One region of the Desulfonatronovibrio hydrogenovorans DSM 9292 genome, then DNA from elsewhere that is predicted to be linked to it. Evidence: predicted binding sites of a transcription regulator. Region 1 holds the regulator's gene; the other holds the start of a gene.
The links. The regulator sigma-54, encoded in region 1, starts transcription at its own class of promoters, with help from an activator protein. The targets are predictions, from matches to a motif close to CTGGCACGGNNNNTGCTT.
Positions count from the first base shown of each region.

Region 2: fliD (flagellar filament capping protein FliD) is a predicted target of sigma-54. The motif match lies at 5,729-5,746, and genes of this name have one in related genera.

Region 1 covers NZ_JMKT01000008.1:489,651-497,661, reverse strand. Annotated here, with positions in the region: gene pyrG (CTP synthase) at 1-221, shown strand, start outside; gene kdsA (3-deoxy-8-phosphooctulonate synthase) at 334-1,137, shown strand; gene P771_RS0103740 (KdsC family phosphatase) at 1,204-1,743, shown strand; gene lptC (LPS export ABC transporter periplasmic protein LptC) at 1,736-2,272, shown strand; gene P771_RS0103725 (LptA/OstA family protein) at 2,384-2,896, shown strand; gene lptB (LPS export ABC transporter ATP-binding protein) at 2,889-3,626, shown strand; gene rpoN (RNA polymerase factor sigma-54) at 3,742-5,184, shown strand; gene hpf (ribosome hibernation-promoting factor, HPF/YfiA family) at 5,218-5,763, shown strand; gene P771_RS0103705 (PTS sugar transporter subunit IIA) at 5,874-6,323, shown strand; gene rapZ (RNase adapter RapZ) at 6,299-7,228, shown strand; gene P771_RS0103695 (PTS sugar transporter subunit IIA) at 7,258-7,683, shown strand; gene P771_RS0103690 (PTS sugar transporter subunit IIB) at 7,687-8,011, shown strand, end outside.
Region 2 covers NZ_JMKT01000008.1:683,472-691,482, forward strand. Annotated here, with positions in the region: gene hemB (porphobilinogen synthase) at 1-854, opposite strand, end outside; gene ahbC (12,18-didecarboxysiroheme deacetylase) at 857-2,041, opposite strand; gene P771_RS0104785 (hypothetical protein) at 2,074-2,409, opposite strand; gene P771_RS0104790 (YIP1 family protein) at 2,443-3,330, opposite strand; gene fliS (flagellar export chaperone FliS) at 3,519-3,899, opposite strand; gene fliD (flagellar filament capping protein FliD) at 3,997-5,679, opposite strand; gene P771_RS0104805 (flagellin N-terminal helical domain-containing protein) at 5,826-6,752, opposite strand; gene tsaB (tRNA (adenosine(37)-N6)-threonylcarbamoyltransferase complex dimerization subunit type 1 TsaB) at 6,838-7,557, opposite strand; gene rseP (RIP metalloprotease RseP) at 7,558-8,011, opposite strand, start outside.

The sequences.
Region 1 (8,011 bases):
ACGAATTCAATAAAGAGTATGCTTCAAGGCTTGAGGAACATGGGATGGTTTTCAGCGGCCAGTCTCCAGATGAGTGCCTAGTGGAGATAATTGAACTTAAGGATCATCCATGGTTTCTGGGCTGCCAGTTTCATCCGGAATTCAAGTCCAATCCCATGCATGCTCATCCTTTATTCAGGGAATTTGTCCGGGCCTCAAGTCTGACTGGCAAGGCTGGCTAAGACCCCTTGCAGGACCAATGAACCAAGCCTCAAGCCCTGCATCTGACAATATCGACAACAAAGCTGGGAAGTATCCCGTTCATAGCCCGGATAAATTGAGGTGAACCACGATATGCTTGATATTTTCACTGCCAGCCGGAGAAACTTTTTCCTGATCCTGGGACCGTGTGTCCTGGAAGGCCTGGAAAAAGCCCTGGACATAGCCCAGACCATTGCTGAAGTCAGCCGGAGCCTGCAGGTACCGGTTGTATTTAAGAGTTCCTTTGACAAGGCCAACCGGACCTCAGGACAGAGCTTTCGCGGTCCCGGAATAAACCAGGGACTGGAGTGGCTTTCAAAGATCAGATCCAAAACCGGGCTGCCAGTAATAACTGACATCCATTCACCGGACCAGGCTGAGCCTGTAGCCCAGGTTGCAGATATAATCCAGATCCCGGCCTTTTTATGCAGGCAGACCGATATCCTGCTGGCTGCTGCCAGGACCGGAAAAATCATCAACATTAAAAAAGGACAATTCCTGGCGCCATGGGATATGAGTCAGGCTGTGGACAAGATCAGTTCTGCCGGGAACCAGCGGATCTGGCTCACAGAAAGGGGAACCTGCTTTGGATACAACAACCTGGTGGTGGACTTCAGGTCCCTGAAGATTATGGAGGACCTGGGATTTCCTGTGATTTTCGATGCCACCCATTCAGTCCAGATTCCAGGGGGCAAAGGCAGTTCCTCTGGCGGTCAGAGGGAATTTGTTCCGGTTCTGGCCAAGGCAGCTGCTGCTGCCGGGGCCAGGGGGATCTTCATGGAAGTCCATCCCGATCCAGATCAGGCTTTGTGCGATGGACCAAATTCATGGCCCCTGGACCGTCTGAAACCTTTGGTCAAAACTTTGCTCAACATAAGGCATGCTGCTCAATCCTGAGGTTGTCACCAAAAACAGACTTTTACGGAGTCCGGTTGATCAAAACAGTGCCGGAACAGGAAACCTATGACCAAACAGGGCATCAGGGCTGTTGCAGCCAGAATAAAGATCCTGATCCTGGATGTGGACGGGGTCATGACCGATGGAGGTCTTTATTATGACCACCAGGGCAAGATTACCAAACGTTTCAACGTCCAGGACGGACTGGGAATAAAGCTTGCGCAGTCGGCCGGATTGGGCTTGGCTGTAATGACCGGCCTCAGTTCCTCAGCCGTGGAAACCAGGGTCAGGGAACTGGGCATTGAACACTACTTTCACGGATTCACTAGAAAACTCCCTTTGATTCAAAACCTGGCCAGGGATACAGGCATTTCCTGCAATGAAATGGCCTATCTCGGCGATGACTGGGTAGATGCTTCCCCCATGCTGGAAGTTGGTTTGCCCATGGCTGTGGCCAATGCCCAGCCGGAAATAAAAAACCTGGCAGCATGGATCAGTTCGGCTCCAGGAGGAAACGGAGCAGTCAGGGAGGCAATCATGTTCATCCTTGAATCTCGGGGCGACCTTGAAAACCAATGGCAGAACTGGATATCATTTCATGATTAAAAAAATTGCGCCTGCCATTTTCAGCATTGGGGTCCTGTTCTTTCTTTTTGTGCTCTTCTGGCAGCAGGGACCAGGACCAAGAATCACTGACATCAGCAGACAGATGGAGGTTGACCTGAATATCCTTGATCTTCATCTGGTCCGGGGTGAACAGGGAAAGTCCCTTTGGGAACTGGTTTCTGCTGAAGCCGGCTATCTCAGGGATGAAGATGTTTTGATCCTTACCAGCCCGGAGATAACTTATTTTGCCGGAAATGATGATGGGCCTCTAGTTATCAGGGCTGTTCATGGGCGGTACGACCAGACAGAAGAGGTGATCCATCTGAGGGAAAGTGTCCGGGCCGAGCATCATGGTATGGTTGTGGATTCAGACAAGGCCACCTACCGGGCTGATGACAGTTTTATCCTTCTGGAAAACAACGTAAAGTTCAGAGGAAGAGGAATCATGATGGAAAGTCCTGTGGCGCACGTCTTTTTGGATGAGGACCGGGTAATTGCTCTGGGTGGGGTCAGCACCCGCCTGCACTGATGACCTGTTGCAAAAACTTCTCCAATATCCTAAACATTAAGGCATCAGACTGATGCAGCTTCCCTGCAGCGGCTGAAAACCGGATCTTGTCCGGCTTGTTCAGGAAATCCAATGAAAAAAAATTTTTTATTTCTGCTCATCACAGGTCTAACCAGTTTTTTATTTGCACTTCCGGCCATGGCTGAGCAAAGATCTGCCACCGACATAACATCGGACAAGATGACCTACGCCGGTCAGGAAAACATTGTGATCTTCAGTGGCAATGTTCATGTTGTCAGACCCGACTTCGAACTCTGGTCCAACGAGCTGCACGTTTTTCTAAAGCCTGACCAGGATTCGGGCCAGGCTGGAGATGACCAGCAGGACAATATTGAAAAGATAATTGCCAAGGGAGATGTGCTCATTAAAAGCGAAAACAGGGAGGGCCGAAGCCAGACCCTGACTTATCACCCAGACCACGAAACAGCCAGACTGGAAGGAAATCCGGTTCTGCTGGAGAACCAGAACAGTGTTGAAGGTGAAGTCATCATCCTCAACATGCAAGACAATACATCAGAAGTACTCAGTGGGCCGTCCAGAAGGGTCAGGGTTATTTTTCACTCGGGTTCAGATAATGATGAATAAGAATCAGGCTCATAGTTACAGAGCTGTTGACGTTCACAAGCAATACGGCAAGAGACTGGTGGTCAAAGGAATTTCCCTTGACATTAAACGGGGTCAGATAGTCGGCCTTTTGGGCCCGAACGGAGCTGGCAAGACAACGACGTTTTACATGCTGGTGGGCATTATTTCCCCCAGCAAGGGTTCGGTTGTTTTTGACAAAGAAAACATAACCAATCTTTCGCTGTCCAGGAGATCCGGCCTTGGCATCAGTTATCTGCCCCAGGAAAGCTCCATTTTCAAGAAATTGACTGTGCAGGAGAACCTGATGCTGATTCTTGAATACACTCACAAGGATAAAAAAAAACGGACAGAAAAAGCTGAAGAACTGATGAATGAATTGGGAATCTCTAAACTTGCCCATCAAAAAGCCTCCTTTTTATCCGGCGGGGAGCGCAGGCGTCTGGAAATCGCCAGGGCCCTGATCAAGGACCCGAAATTTATTCTGCTTGACGAACCTTTTGCCGGTATCGACCCCATTGCAGTGGACGACATTCAGAAAATAATCCTCCGGCTGAAAGAAAAGAATATCGGCATCCTCATTTCCGATCACAACGTCAGGGAAACCCTGCGCATCTGCGACAGAGCCTCCATCGTACATGACGGGCAGGTCATTCTGGATGGAGTGCCTGAAGAAATCATTGCCGATACCAGGGCCAGAAGCATTTACCTGGGGGAATCTTTTTGCTTGTAATTCCAAGATGGATCATCATAATATATAATTATTCCGCCGGCCTCTTGATGCCTGAACATATCCTAAAGAACCAGAAGCGGATCACTAATCAACCTTTTATTTTCCGGATGAATCTATGGCCCTGGAACTAAGACAAAACCTCAAGCTCACTCAGCAGCTGGTCATGACTCCCCAGCTCCAGCAGGCCATCAAACTTTTACAGCTTTCCAGGCTGGAACTGCTGGAGGTTGTCCAGCAGGAACTGCTGGAAAATCCCATGCTGGAAGAATTACAGCCAGTTTCCGAGGAAGAGCAGGAAAGACAGGCCCTCAACGACAAGGACCAGGGAGCCAAGCTGACCAGCGAAGAAAAAGAGATCATTAATAACGCTGACTGGGAAGATTATCTGGGAGAATTTTCCAGTACCTCCAAGCAGTCCGGTTCAAGGGAATGGGAAGTACCAGAGGAAATGCAGAGCTATGAAGCAAGGTACTCTGCCAAACCATCCCTTGAGGGTCATCTCATGTGGCAGCTTCATCTCCAGAACCTGACTCCTGATGAAACCAGGATCGGAGAGGAAATTATCGGCAACATTGACTCCAGGGGCTATCTGAAGGCCACTGTCGAGGAAATCGGCCGGTCCTGCAGTGTTCAGGAATCTCTGGTGGATCAAGTCCTGGCCAAGGTCCAGAATTTTGACCCGGTTGGGGTTGCGGCAAGGGATCTCAGGGAATGTCTGATTATTCAGCTCAAAGCCTTAAATGAAACTGACCCGATTCTTATCGAGCTTGTTACCGAACACCTGGAAGACATTGAAAGGAACCGTCTGGCTCCCCTGCTGAAGAAATTCCGGATCAGCAAGGAACTCATGAAGGAGTACATTGAAGTCCTGCAGAGTTTGGATCCCTTCCCTGGCTCAAGTTACGGAAGCGAAGATGTAATATATATCAGCCCTGATATCTATGTATACAAATACGAGGACGACTTTGTAATTGTCCTTAATGAGGACGGCCTTCCATCAATCCAGCTCAGCCCTTTTTACGAGTCATTGAACCAGGCCCCAAAAGACCGGAAGAACAAAAAGGAAATCGACTACTTCCAGGAAAAAACCCGCTCAGCCATATGGTTGATGAAAAGCCTGCACCAGCGTCAAAGAACTCTTTACAAGGTTATGGAAAGCATCCTCAAATTTCAGAAAGAATTCTTTGTTCACGGAGTCACCAGGCTCAAACCGTTGATCCTTAAGGAAGTGGCCGAAGATATCAGTATGCACGAATCCACTGTAAGCAGGATCACCACCAGCAAGTATGTGTCCACCCCTTTTGGCCTGTTTGAGCTCAAGTTTTTCTTCAACAGTGCCCTGAGCATGGATAGTGGCGGAACAGTAGGTTCAGAGAGCGTCAAGGCTGCCATCAAGAAAATGGTGGCTTCGGAGGATCCCAAAAAGCCCCTGAGCGATGATGCCATTGCCACCAATCTTAAAAAAGAACTGGATGTGAATATTGCCAGAAGGACCGTGGCCAAGTACCGGGCTGCCCTGAAAATCCCTTCATCTTCCAGACGAAAAAAATTTTTCTGATTTTTATCAATCCATACAGAAAGGAGGATCAGCATGCAGATCAAATTCAACTTCAAGAATTTTGAGCCTTCTGAACATCTGAAAAAATACGCTCGTGAAAGATATGACAAGTTGTCCAAGTACCTGAGCGAGATCAATACTGCGGAGCTTCAGGTCAACCTTGAGGTAGAAAAATTCAGACACATCGCTGAGGTAATCCTCACAGCCAAGGACATCCATATTTCAGCCACTGAAGATACTGAAGACATGTATTCAACCGTTGACCTGAGCCTGGACAAGCTTGAGGCCCAGCTTAGAAAACAGCGGGGCAAAGTCAAAGACAAAAAGAAAAAGGCCAGGGAAAAGCAGGTCCGAATGGACATTGTCAGTTTCGGCCCGGTTGACAGCGGCAAAAGAGAACCCAGCATAGTGGCAACTGATCACTACGAGCCCAAACCCATGTCTCTGGATGAAGCGGCCATGCAGCTGGAATCCCTTAACTACGAATTCCTGGTATTCCTCAATTCTGATACAGACAGGATCAATGTGGTGTACAGGCGCAAAAACGGTGATTTCGGCTTTATTGATCCCGGGGCATAAAAGAATCAAGGACGCCTTCTGTCTTGACCAGACCAGTCAACCATCATCCCAACAGTTCGCCTGTCGCAGACAAATGGTCTGCGACAGGCGCATAGCTTATTGAGATATAAATGAACTTAGATAAATACATCCATATAGACCAGATCATCCCGGAACTATCGTCTGGCTCCAAAAACGAGATCCTGGCCGAGCTGATAGCCCCGCTTGTCCAGAAATATGACTTTTTAAGCCTGGACAAGGTGTATGATGTCCTGCTGACCAGGGAAAATCTTGGTACTACCGGTATTGGAGAAGGCGTAGCAATACCGCACGGCAAGCTTGACGACCTGGAAGAGGTCCTGCTGGTGGCTGGAAGAAGCCTCAGGGGAGTGAATTTTTCAGCCCTTGACCATAAACCGGTCCACATTTTTTTCATGGTCCTGGCTCCTGAAAAAAGCGCTGGCAAGCATCTGAAAATCCTGGCCTACATATCAAGACTTTTGCAGGATCCGACTTTCAAAGAGTCCTTTATGCGGGCTCAAGACAGGGAAGAGCTATGGAATCTGATAACCAAGGCATGACTCAGCCCGGCCTGCAGCAAACGTCTGTTGTTGGCCAATATCCTTTGCTCATTGTCACCGGGCTGTCCGGGGCCGGCAAAAGCACTGCCCTCAATGTCTTTGAAGACCTGGGATTTTTCACTGTGGACGGTCTGCCAGTCAGTCTTGTTCCGTCCATCCTTGCTCTTTTTGCCCGGGAGAATCCCAAAAATTACCGGGGACTTGCCCTTGGAATGGATCTGCGTCAACCTGACTTTGCCACAGATTGGATAAAGGTCAGACAGGAATTGGACCACGCCGGGACCTGCCTTCAGATCATCTTTCTTGAAGCCTCGGCCAGCGTCCTGGTCAGGAGATACGCCACCACCAGGCGCCCACATCCTTTAGAGTCCAGAAATATTGGCCTTGAGCAGGCCCTGGATCAGGAAAGAGATGTCTTGGAGCTGATGCGTAACGATGCCCATCTAGTCATTGACACTTCCGGATTCTCCATCCATGATCTGCGCCGGGTTATCCAGGAAAAATGGGAGTGTCTTGATCAGAGCTTTGCAGGAATGAGGGTCCATCTCATCTCATTTGGCTTCAAATACGGAGTCCCTTCAGAGGCAGATATGGTTTTTGATCTCCGATTTCTTCCAAACCCTTTTTTTGACAAAGACCTGCGGCCCATGTCAGGTAAGGACATAAACATCGCAGAATATGTTTTGGCCCGGAACCCTGGAGCGGAATATCTGACCAGGACCAAGGAGTATCTGAATTTCCTTGTGCCCATGTTCGCTGATGAAGGAAGATACAGGCTTACCATATCCATGGGCTGTACAGGAGGAAGACATCGCTCAGTGGCTGTGGTCGAAGCTCTTTCCCCTTTTCTCAAGAATCTTGGATATCTGGTTTCCATCGAACACCGGCATCTCAACCTGGGCTGACGTGCCGGATAATCTTTTCTGGAAAGGATATGATCGGGATAATTCTGGTTACACACGGCAATTTCGGTGAAAGTCTGCTCAGTGCCGCTTCAATGATCATGGGGGACAAAGAAAGCTGCCATGCCCTTGGTGTGGACGTTTCCAGACCCATGGACGAAATCATTGAAGAATTAAAGAAAAAAGTCAGGGAACTGGACAGGGGTGATGGAGTCCTCATTCTAACCGATATGTTTGGCGGAACCCCTACCAATATCAGCCTGTCTCTTTTAAGCCACGGACAAACAGAGGTCATTACCGGGGTCAACTTGCCCATGCTCCTGAAGGCTCTGGGCGGAAGGACCAGAAAACTGCAGGACCTGGCTCAGGAAATAAAAGGAGCCGGCAAACAGGGCATCCTGGTGGCAGGTGACGTCTTGAAACGTCAGATCCCAGGGACAGCCAAAAAGGCCGGATGAGTCATGTTCTGGGTCCGCATAGACAATCGTCTCATTCATGGACAGGTTATTGAAACCTGGATCCCTTTCACCAGGACCAAAAGCCTGTTGGTAGTTAATGACGAATTAGCTTCAGACCCGATCAGACAGGAAATAATGGGTTTGGCAGTTCCTCAGGGGGTTGAGATTATCTTTGCCCAGGTTAATGAGTCCATTGACTTGATCAGAAAAGAATTCAATGACAGGATGTCCTCGCTGTTCATTCTTTTTTCCAAGTGTTCCGATGCCAGACAAGCCTTTGAAAAGGGGCTCATGTTCTCTTCCATCAACATCGGCAATCTTCATTACG
Region 2 (8,011 bases), 190 kb from region 1:
GCTCCGGCTTTGATCAGGCTGTACTCTCCACTGACATGATAAGCAGCAACAGGCAGGGTGAAATTGTGGCGCAGGTCTCTGATTATGTCCAGATAGGGCAGGGCAGGCTTGACCATGAGGATGTCGGCCCCTTCGTTGATATCGGCCTGGGCCTCGCGCATGGCTTCCCTGGAGTTGGCCGGATCCATCTGATAGGTTTTCCGGTCACCGAATGCCGGAGCGCTGTGAGCGGCATCTCTAAAGGGGCCGTAATAGGCTGAGGCATATTTTACTGCATAGGACATGATTGGCAGGTCAAGAAAACCTTCCTGGTCCAGCACCTTCCGGATGTGACTTACCCGGCCGTCCATCATGTCTGACGGGGCGACCATGTCTGCCCCTGCCCGGGCGTGGGACAGGGCTGTACTGCCAAGAAGCTCCAGGCTTTGATCGTTGAGGACCTTACCCTTCTCTATGATTCCACAATGGCCGTGATCCATGTACTCGCAAAGGCAGACGTCTGTAATCACCACCAGATCAGGAAAGTCGGACTTGAGTTCAGCCACGGCCTTCTGGATGATTCCGTCCGGGGCGTAGCCCTGGGATGCTGTGCCGTCCTTATGTTCTGGGATCCCGAACAGGATGACTGCGGTCAGGCCCAGGTTGACATCCTTGGCCACGCGTTTTTTCAGGCTGGCCAGACCCAGCTGGGACTGACCAGGCATTGATGCAATAGGCTTTTCAAAATCCGGCTCAACCCCGTCCAGTACAAAGTACGGCTGAACCAGATCTTTTGGATTGATCAGGTTTTCTCTGACCAGGCCCCTGATGGCGGGGGTTTTGCGAAGTCTTCGACCCCTAAAAAATAAAGACAAGGCTAATCTCCTTTTATTTCCTGGTCAGTAAGGTAGCAGGCCGGATCCTGGGCCCATATGTCGCCATAAAAAGCTTCAGCCCTGGCCCTGAAGTTCCCGGCACAGACCTTCAGGAATCTGCACTCTGCACACCTTCCGCCAACATATCTTTTCTTATCCTTGAGCTTTGCCAGAAGATCTATTGAGGGATCATCCCAGATCTCAGAAAACGGACGCTCCAGCACATTTCCAAAGGTGTGGTTGCGCCAGAATTGATCGGGATGGACACTGCCATCCCAGGATATACAGCCTATACCCCGTCCCGAATTATTACCTTCGTTGAACTGCAGGAGTTCAAACACCTCCCTGGCTCTGTCAGGGTTTTCCTTTAAAAGACGGAGATAAATATAGGGACCGTCAGCATGATTGTCCACAGTCAGGACTTCTTTGGGCAGTCCGGATTCATAGAGGTCTCTGGTCTGATCAATGATCAGGTCCACCAGTTCTCTGGTACCCTGATGAGTCAGGTCTTCCTTGATGAGCTGGGAGCCACGTCCAGAGTAGACCAGATGGTAAAAACAGACTCTGGGGATTTCCATGTCCCTGAGGATGTTGAATATCTTTGGAACTTCGGCAATGTTCCGCCGGTTGACCGTAAAACGCAGCCCCACTTTGAGTCCCTCGGCCTGGCAGTTCTCAACTCCCTGCATTGCCTTTTTAAATGAGCCGGGTACCCCTCTGAACAGGTCATGGACTTTCTGGTCTCCGTCAATGGAGATGCCCACGTAGGAAAGACCGACCTGTTTGAGTTCCCTGGCCTTGGCCTTGGTGATAAGAGTGCCATTGGTGGATATGACCGCCCGCATCCCTTGGTTCACGGCGTGGCTGGCCAGCTCTGCCAGATCATTCCGGACCAGGGGTTCACCCCCGGAGAAAAGCATGACCGGAGCTCCGTACTCTGCCAAGTCATTAATAATTTCCTTGCCCCTGGAAGTGTCTATTTCGTCATGTCCGGACACCTCACTGGCCTGGGCGTAACAGTGGACACATTTCAAATTGCAGCGTTTGGTCATGTTCCAGACCACAACTGGTTTTTTGTCTTTGGAAAACTGGAGCAGATGGGAAGGAAGCTTTCCAGCCTCGCGGCCATAGCGCAAAGCATCAGATGGTTCAATAGAGGCACAATAGAGTTTTGATATTCCTATCATTTTTTATCCTTGATTAAGTTTTTTCCCGTGCATTATTGCAGGATATCAGTGGGTGGAGGAGCATGGTGGATGCTTTCAACAACCTGCCTGCGGGAAGCCAGGATGCTTTCTTTAAGTTCCTGCCTGGTTTCCGGCGGAATCTTTAAAAAGTCCCTGCTGTCAACAAGCTGGGAAAGGGTCTCCATCTCCTGTTTGATTTTCCTGAGTTTTTCCGTAGTGCTGTCCTGTTCAGGGGCAATTCTGGCCGCTATTTCAGCCAGGTACATGAGTTCCCTGGCCAGATCCTGGAATTCCCTGGCCTTGATCTGGCTGTGCAGGCGTCTTTTAGAAAAAAGCGCCTGAAAAAAAGTTTTGACTTTGGCCAACATTGTCTGATCACACCTTCAATTTTGACTGTATTTTCAGTACATGAAGACAGCCAGAACCATGATCACCACCAGAGGGGTGAGCATGGCCATGACAACCCTGACAAAGGACGTCTCATGAATCTGCTTATAACCAATAATGGTCACACCCAGAGACCACAAGGCCCCGATCAGGGGACCTAAAAACGGCAGCAGTCCCAGGATCATGGGAGCACTTCCATAGGCCGTGGCTCTGAAAGTTCCTTCAAAGCCGGATTTTCCGGCCTGGAAAAAAGTGAGAAACAGGTGGGTCACGCCTGAAGCGATGAACAGCCACAAGCCCATGAACAGGGGATAAACTATGACGATAAAGAATGAACCAAGGCCCATCATGCCCATACCCAGGCCCCCGGCTCCGTGGTGAGCGGTTGTGGGAAAAAAACCAGCCATATTCCAGATGAATGTCGCCATGGCCTGCAGGACTGAAATAATCAGGAAGAAGGCCAAGGGCATGACCAGACCTTTGAAGGGCATTTTATAGAAGAAATGGGACGGAGCCAGCATCACCCTTTTTACAGTCTCAATAAAACCCGGAAAAAAACCCGTCTGTTCAAGGTTCTCCCATGGGACTTCATACCCCTGACTCTGGACAGACTCTGGTTCAGGATGATCGGATTCACCCAAGTCCTCCAGGCTGGACCAGATAGAGTCATTTTCCTGGCCATCCTGTTGGGCTGAACCTGGTTGATCAGATTCGGTTTGCGGGGATGAAATTTTCTGTTCTGGCGGAGATGGAACCTCTTCCAGTACAAAGTCCTGTGGTTCCAGCGTCCTGAATCTGAACTTTTCTCCGCACTTGGGGCAAGTGGCCTTTTCCGCTTTGGGCGGTATTTTTTCGTCAGGTACATTCTGCAGAAATTGGCATTTAGGGCAGATAATCCGCATCAGGCTATCCTTGAGGTGCTGGGTGAATCCGGCAGACAACTGCCGGATTCGGATTTTGATCCATTATTTAGGCATTAATCACTGGTCAGACAAGTCTATCCAGATAAAAGAGTGGAATCAAGTTCATAAATCAGGGCCAAAAAAAAGGGGTCCATGGGGACCCCTTGAGTGGTGAATTTTGAAGAAAATCACTTTAACTTGCTGGATTGAATTATTTCTGCAAAGGCGGAACCGATTTTTTTGAGCATGGTGATGACTTCGTCGATGATTTCAGTATCCATTTTAAGGTTGGCCATGAGCAGCCTGGACTGGCAGAACAGATAAAGGGCATGGAGGTTCTGGGCCAGTTCTCCGCCTTTTTCCGCATTAAGGCTGGCATCAAGTTCAGCGATTACATCCAGGGCCTTGGAAATGAGGTTGCCTTTTTCCTGGAAGTCCTTTTCCTGGATTTTTATTTTGGATTGCTCCAGGAATTTTATGGCTGCTTCAAAGAGCAAAACCACTATCTCTTCCTGGCTTGTGGTGTTGACCTTGGTCTTGAAATACGCCTTGGCTGCGCTGCTGTACATCAGGAATGTCTCCCTTTTGATTCAAATGTGCTTTCCCTGTCCGGGTCAGTATAATTATCGGACAAAAGGATGTTCACTTAAGTAAAAATGATTGCGGCTAATCCTGGCTCAGCATATTAAGCTGAGCGTTCATGGAGTTCTGCAGGCCGTCATAAAAACCAAGAAGCTCCTCCAGTCTGGCGAACTGCATACGCAGGTTCCTTTCGTATCTTTCAAGCCGCGTCTGTTCAAATTCAATTTTTTTGTCAATGTTCTTGATGATATCATTATAGTTTTTTTCGATTATGTTCAGGGTGCCGTTGCTGGGATCGGTCAATACTTTAAGGGCGTCCTGCAGCTCGTTGGCCTTGCCGGATTTCAGACGGACATTTCCTGAGTATTGTCCAGGGGTGAGGTTATCCACTTGAATGGAAAGACCTCTGGAGCCACCTTCTGTGGAAGTAATATAATTTCCGTCGATATTAGCCTTTTTGCCGTCAATGAATGCAGTTCCGGGAATTATGTTTCCGTCTGCTCCGACTTCGTATTCAACTTGGTAGTTTCCAGGCTGGGTGATGCCCCGGACCAGAGAGCCGATCCGGAAATCGCTGCTGCTGACCGAGGGGGCCAGGTCTGCACTGAAAAGTTCGGCCACTGCCTGGGGATTGCTGGCCAGGGCCTTGTCCAGCTCTGCCTCGTCAATTTTCAGGAGGCCAAAGGTTGGAGAGCCTCTGTCAACATCGGTGGTGATGCCCACAGTTGAAAAGGATGGATAGGGATCTCCCCCGGCCTGCCGGTCAAAGCCGATCCCAATGGAAGACAGGATGCTCTTGATCTGGCCCTGGACCATCTGGAGGCCGTAGTTGCCGGTCAGGACTGATCCGTCTCCTGATTCGCTGACTTTGCCCAGGTTATTCATGAGTGACAGCACTTCATTAACCTGATCGATAAAGGAATATATCTGCTCTTTAACGGCTTCAGGGTCATTGGCAACCGATATCTGGGCGCTACCTTCATTATAGAGGTTAAAGGTGATGCCCTGGATCACATCACTGATGGAGTTGGTGGACCTTTCGATCCAGCTGTCTTCCCCCTGAGGCCAGCCATTGACTTTAAGCTGAGCGTTCTGGGCTGTCTGGGAGGTGATAAAATTTGCCCCGCCGTCATAAAAAGCAGTTATGGTGGTTGAGTCATTAATGGTTACAGCCTTGTCCGCTCCAAGATCCATTCCCCTGATTTGCAGGAAATGCTGGCTTCCGTCGTTGACCAGGCTGGCCTTGATCCCTGGATTGTTAGGGTCAGTGTTGATGATATTAACGAAATTATCCAGGGTGGTGTTGTCAGGGATGTGAACACTGATCTCTTTGCCGGCATAGGTGTAGGAAAAAGTGTTTTCTCCCGGGCTGTTGACAGTGGCGTCTTTGCCTGAAAAACCCTGGCTGGAAAACATGATATGGTTCTGGGCCAGCTGTCCCACCTCAATATTATGGGTTCCCTCCTCAGCATTGTTCCCGGCAGAAGCGGTCAATACCCCTTCATTGGAAGAAGTAGTGCTTTTGACAAAGAATTTGTCAATGGAGTTCATTCCGGCCAGACTGGTCTGCAGGGAAACCATGGCCGTGTTCAGCTCACGAAGTCCTTCGTTTTTGTTTTCCCAGTCTTTTTTCCAAAGTTCAAGCCTGGCCACTCTGCGGTTTTCAATCTGAACCAGCTTGTCGATCATTTCATTGAAGTCGGTTCCTGATCCAAGACCTGTAAAGTGAATCCCGCCTGAGATCAGATTTTCAGTCAGTTCCGGCATTTTTGACTCCCTGGGAATAATTTTCCTGAAAAAACTTCTGGCAAAACTGAAGCAAAATTAATGCCTGTGAATAAAAAAGGGGCTGGTTCGCCCGGTGCGACCCAGCCCCTGTAAACGCAGGGCGTTTCCAGTCAGGTTAAAAGGGATTAACCACCGATGAGCTGCATGGCCATTCTGGGCAGGTTGTTGGCCTGGGAAAGCATGGCAACTGCAGACTGTGACAGGATCTGCTGACGGACGAATTCGGTCATCTCAGTGGCCACATCCACATCGGAGATCCGGGATTCAGCAGCCTGGATGTTCTCAGCCTGAATCTGCAGGTTGGTGATGGTGTTTTCCAGCCTGTTCTGCAGAGCACCAAGGTCGGCCCTCATTTTGTCCTTGGAAATGATGGCCTGTTCAATGGCGTCCAGGGCTTTCTGGGCATTGGCCTGGGTGGAGATGTTGTGTCCGTCCGCAGTGCTGGCGGCCTGGTTACCCACGCCCAGGGCCGAGGCAGTGGAGGTGCCAATGGCAATGTAGTAGTAGTCTTCCTTGAGGTCATTGCCGGTTCCAAAATGGATCTTCAATGGACCAGTGGAAGCAAGGCCGCTGCCATCATGATCAGTCCTCCATTCAGCCGGGTTGCCGGTGGCTGAGGAGGAGGAGAGATTGCCATTCAGCAGGTAGATGCCGTTGAACTTGGTGGCATTGGCAATACGGGTGATTTCCGAAGCCATGGCCTGATACTCGGAGTCAATGATCAGTCTCTGGTCCGAATTGTAAGTTCCAGTGGCTGCCTGTTCAGCCAGTTCTTTCATCCGGATGAGCTTTTCGTCGATGACCTGGAGAGCGCCGTCAGCGGTCTGGACCAGGGAGATGCCATCGTTGGCATTGCGGATGCCCTGATTCAGAGCGGCAATATCCGCCCGCATCAGCTCGCGAATGGCCAGTCCAGCAGCATCGTCAGCTGCTGTTCCCACCCTGAGTCCCGAAGAAAGCCTTCTGGTTGAGACACCAAGGTTTCCGTATGCCTGGGACAGGTTGCGGGCCGCATTCATGGCCATCATGTTAGTGTTGATTACTAATGACATGTTATTCCTCCTTGAAGTTTGGAAACGGCTTCCCTGCCGTTCCTCTTTTGATTTGATCTATATATCGACGTTGAGGAGGATTACTTTAGGATCTGGAGGAAATTTTATGCAGATTCTCTTCTGCATCGGACGGCCGCAGATATTCAGGACAGAGGGGATGGAGGTGCCAGGCAGACTCGGCGCATAACTCCAGAAGGATCTCGGGTCTTGGGAGGTCCCAGTATTCAGGCAGGATATTCCAGGATTCCGGAAAAAAAAGGTCCGGGTTTCTGCGAAGTCCACTTCCAAAGACGTGGATGTTTTTTTGGCTTTCAAGATCTGCCAGCTGGTCAAGATCCTCAAGGCTCATGTTTCGGGGAAGATGAGTAAGGGTCAGATCGGGCAGGGAGTAGCCGGCCAAATAAACCTGTCTGCGCCTGGAATGGATCAGAATCAGGGCTTTGCCGGTCATGATCCTTCCCGGCCCCCTGATCAGGGCCTCAAAATAGGAAATGGTGGACATGGGGATTCGGGTGGCCAGAGACAATCCCTGGGCATGGGCAAAAGCCATCCTGATGCCGGTAAAGCTTCCCGGACCACCAACGCAGGATACTCCGGCCAGATTCCCGGCCGGCAGACTGATGAAGTCCAGACCGGCCTTGATCATGGGGGCGATATGCCTCATGGCCCGTCCTGGGGTCAGGGCCTGTTGCGACCACAGAACCCGCTCCACTGTTCCAAAGACCACCTGGACGGTTTCTTCAGCACAGTTCAGGACCAGGTATATGGGCTGAGCAGATTCTGAATCAGGTCCCTGGAGCGACATTTACCTGAATATCCGCCAGAGGTCATTGAATATGGCCAGAGCCATCAAGGCCAGGAGCAGAGAGATACCGACCCTGGTGGCCATCTGCTTCATCCGTTCGTTAAGAGGCTTGCCCGTAATCATCTCTGCAGTGTAAAACACAATGTGTCCTCCATCTAGAACAGGTATGGGCAGAAGGTTGATAAGGCCCAGGTTGATACTGATCAGGGCTGTCAAGGCCAGGAGGTTGACCAGACCTTCATGGGTCTGTTCGCTGACCAGCTGGGCGATCATTATCGGGCCGCCTATGGTATCCAGGGGGATTATCCGCTCAATGAGCTTAATGATGCCCTGGACAGTGAGCTTCATGAGCATCCAGGTCTGGGCTGCTCCCTGGCCTGCAGCACTGAACATGCTCAGGGGGATGCTGACTGTTTCCCCGGATGCAATCACCCCGACCTGCGGGGTCTGAATA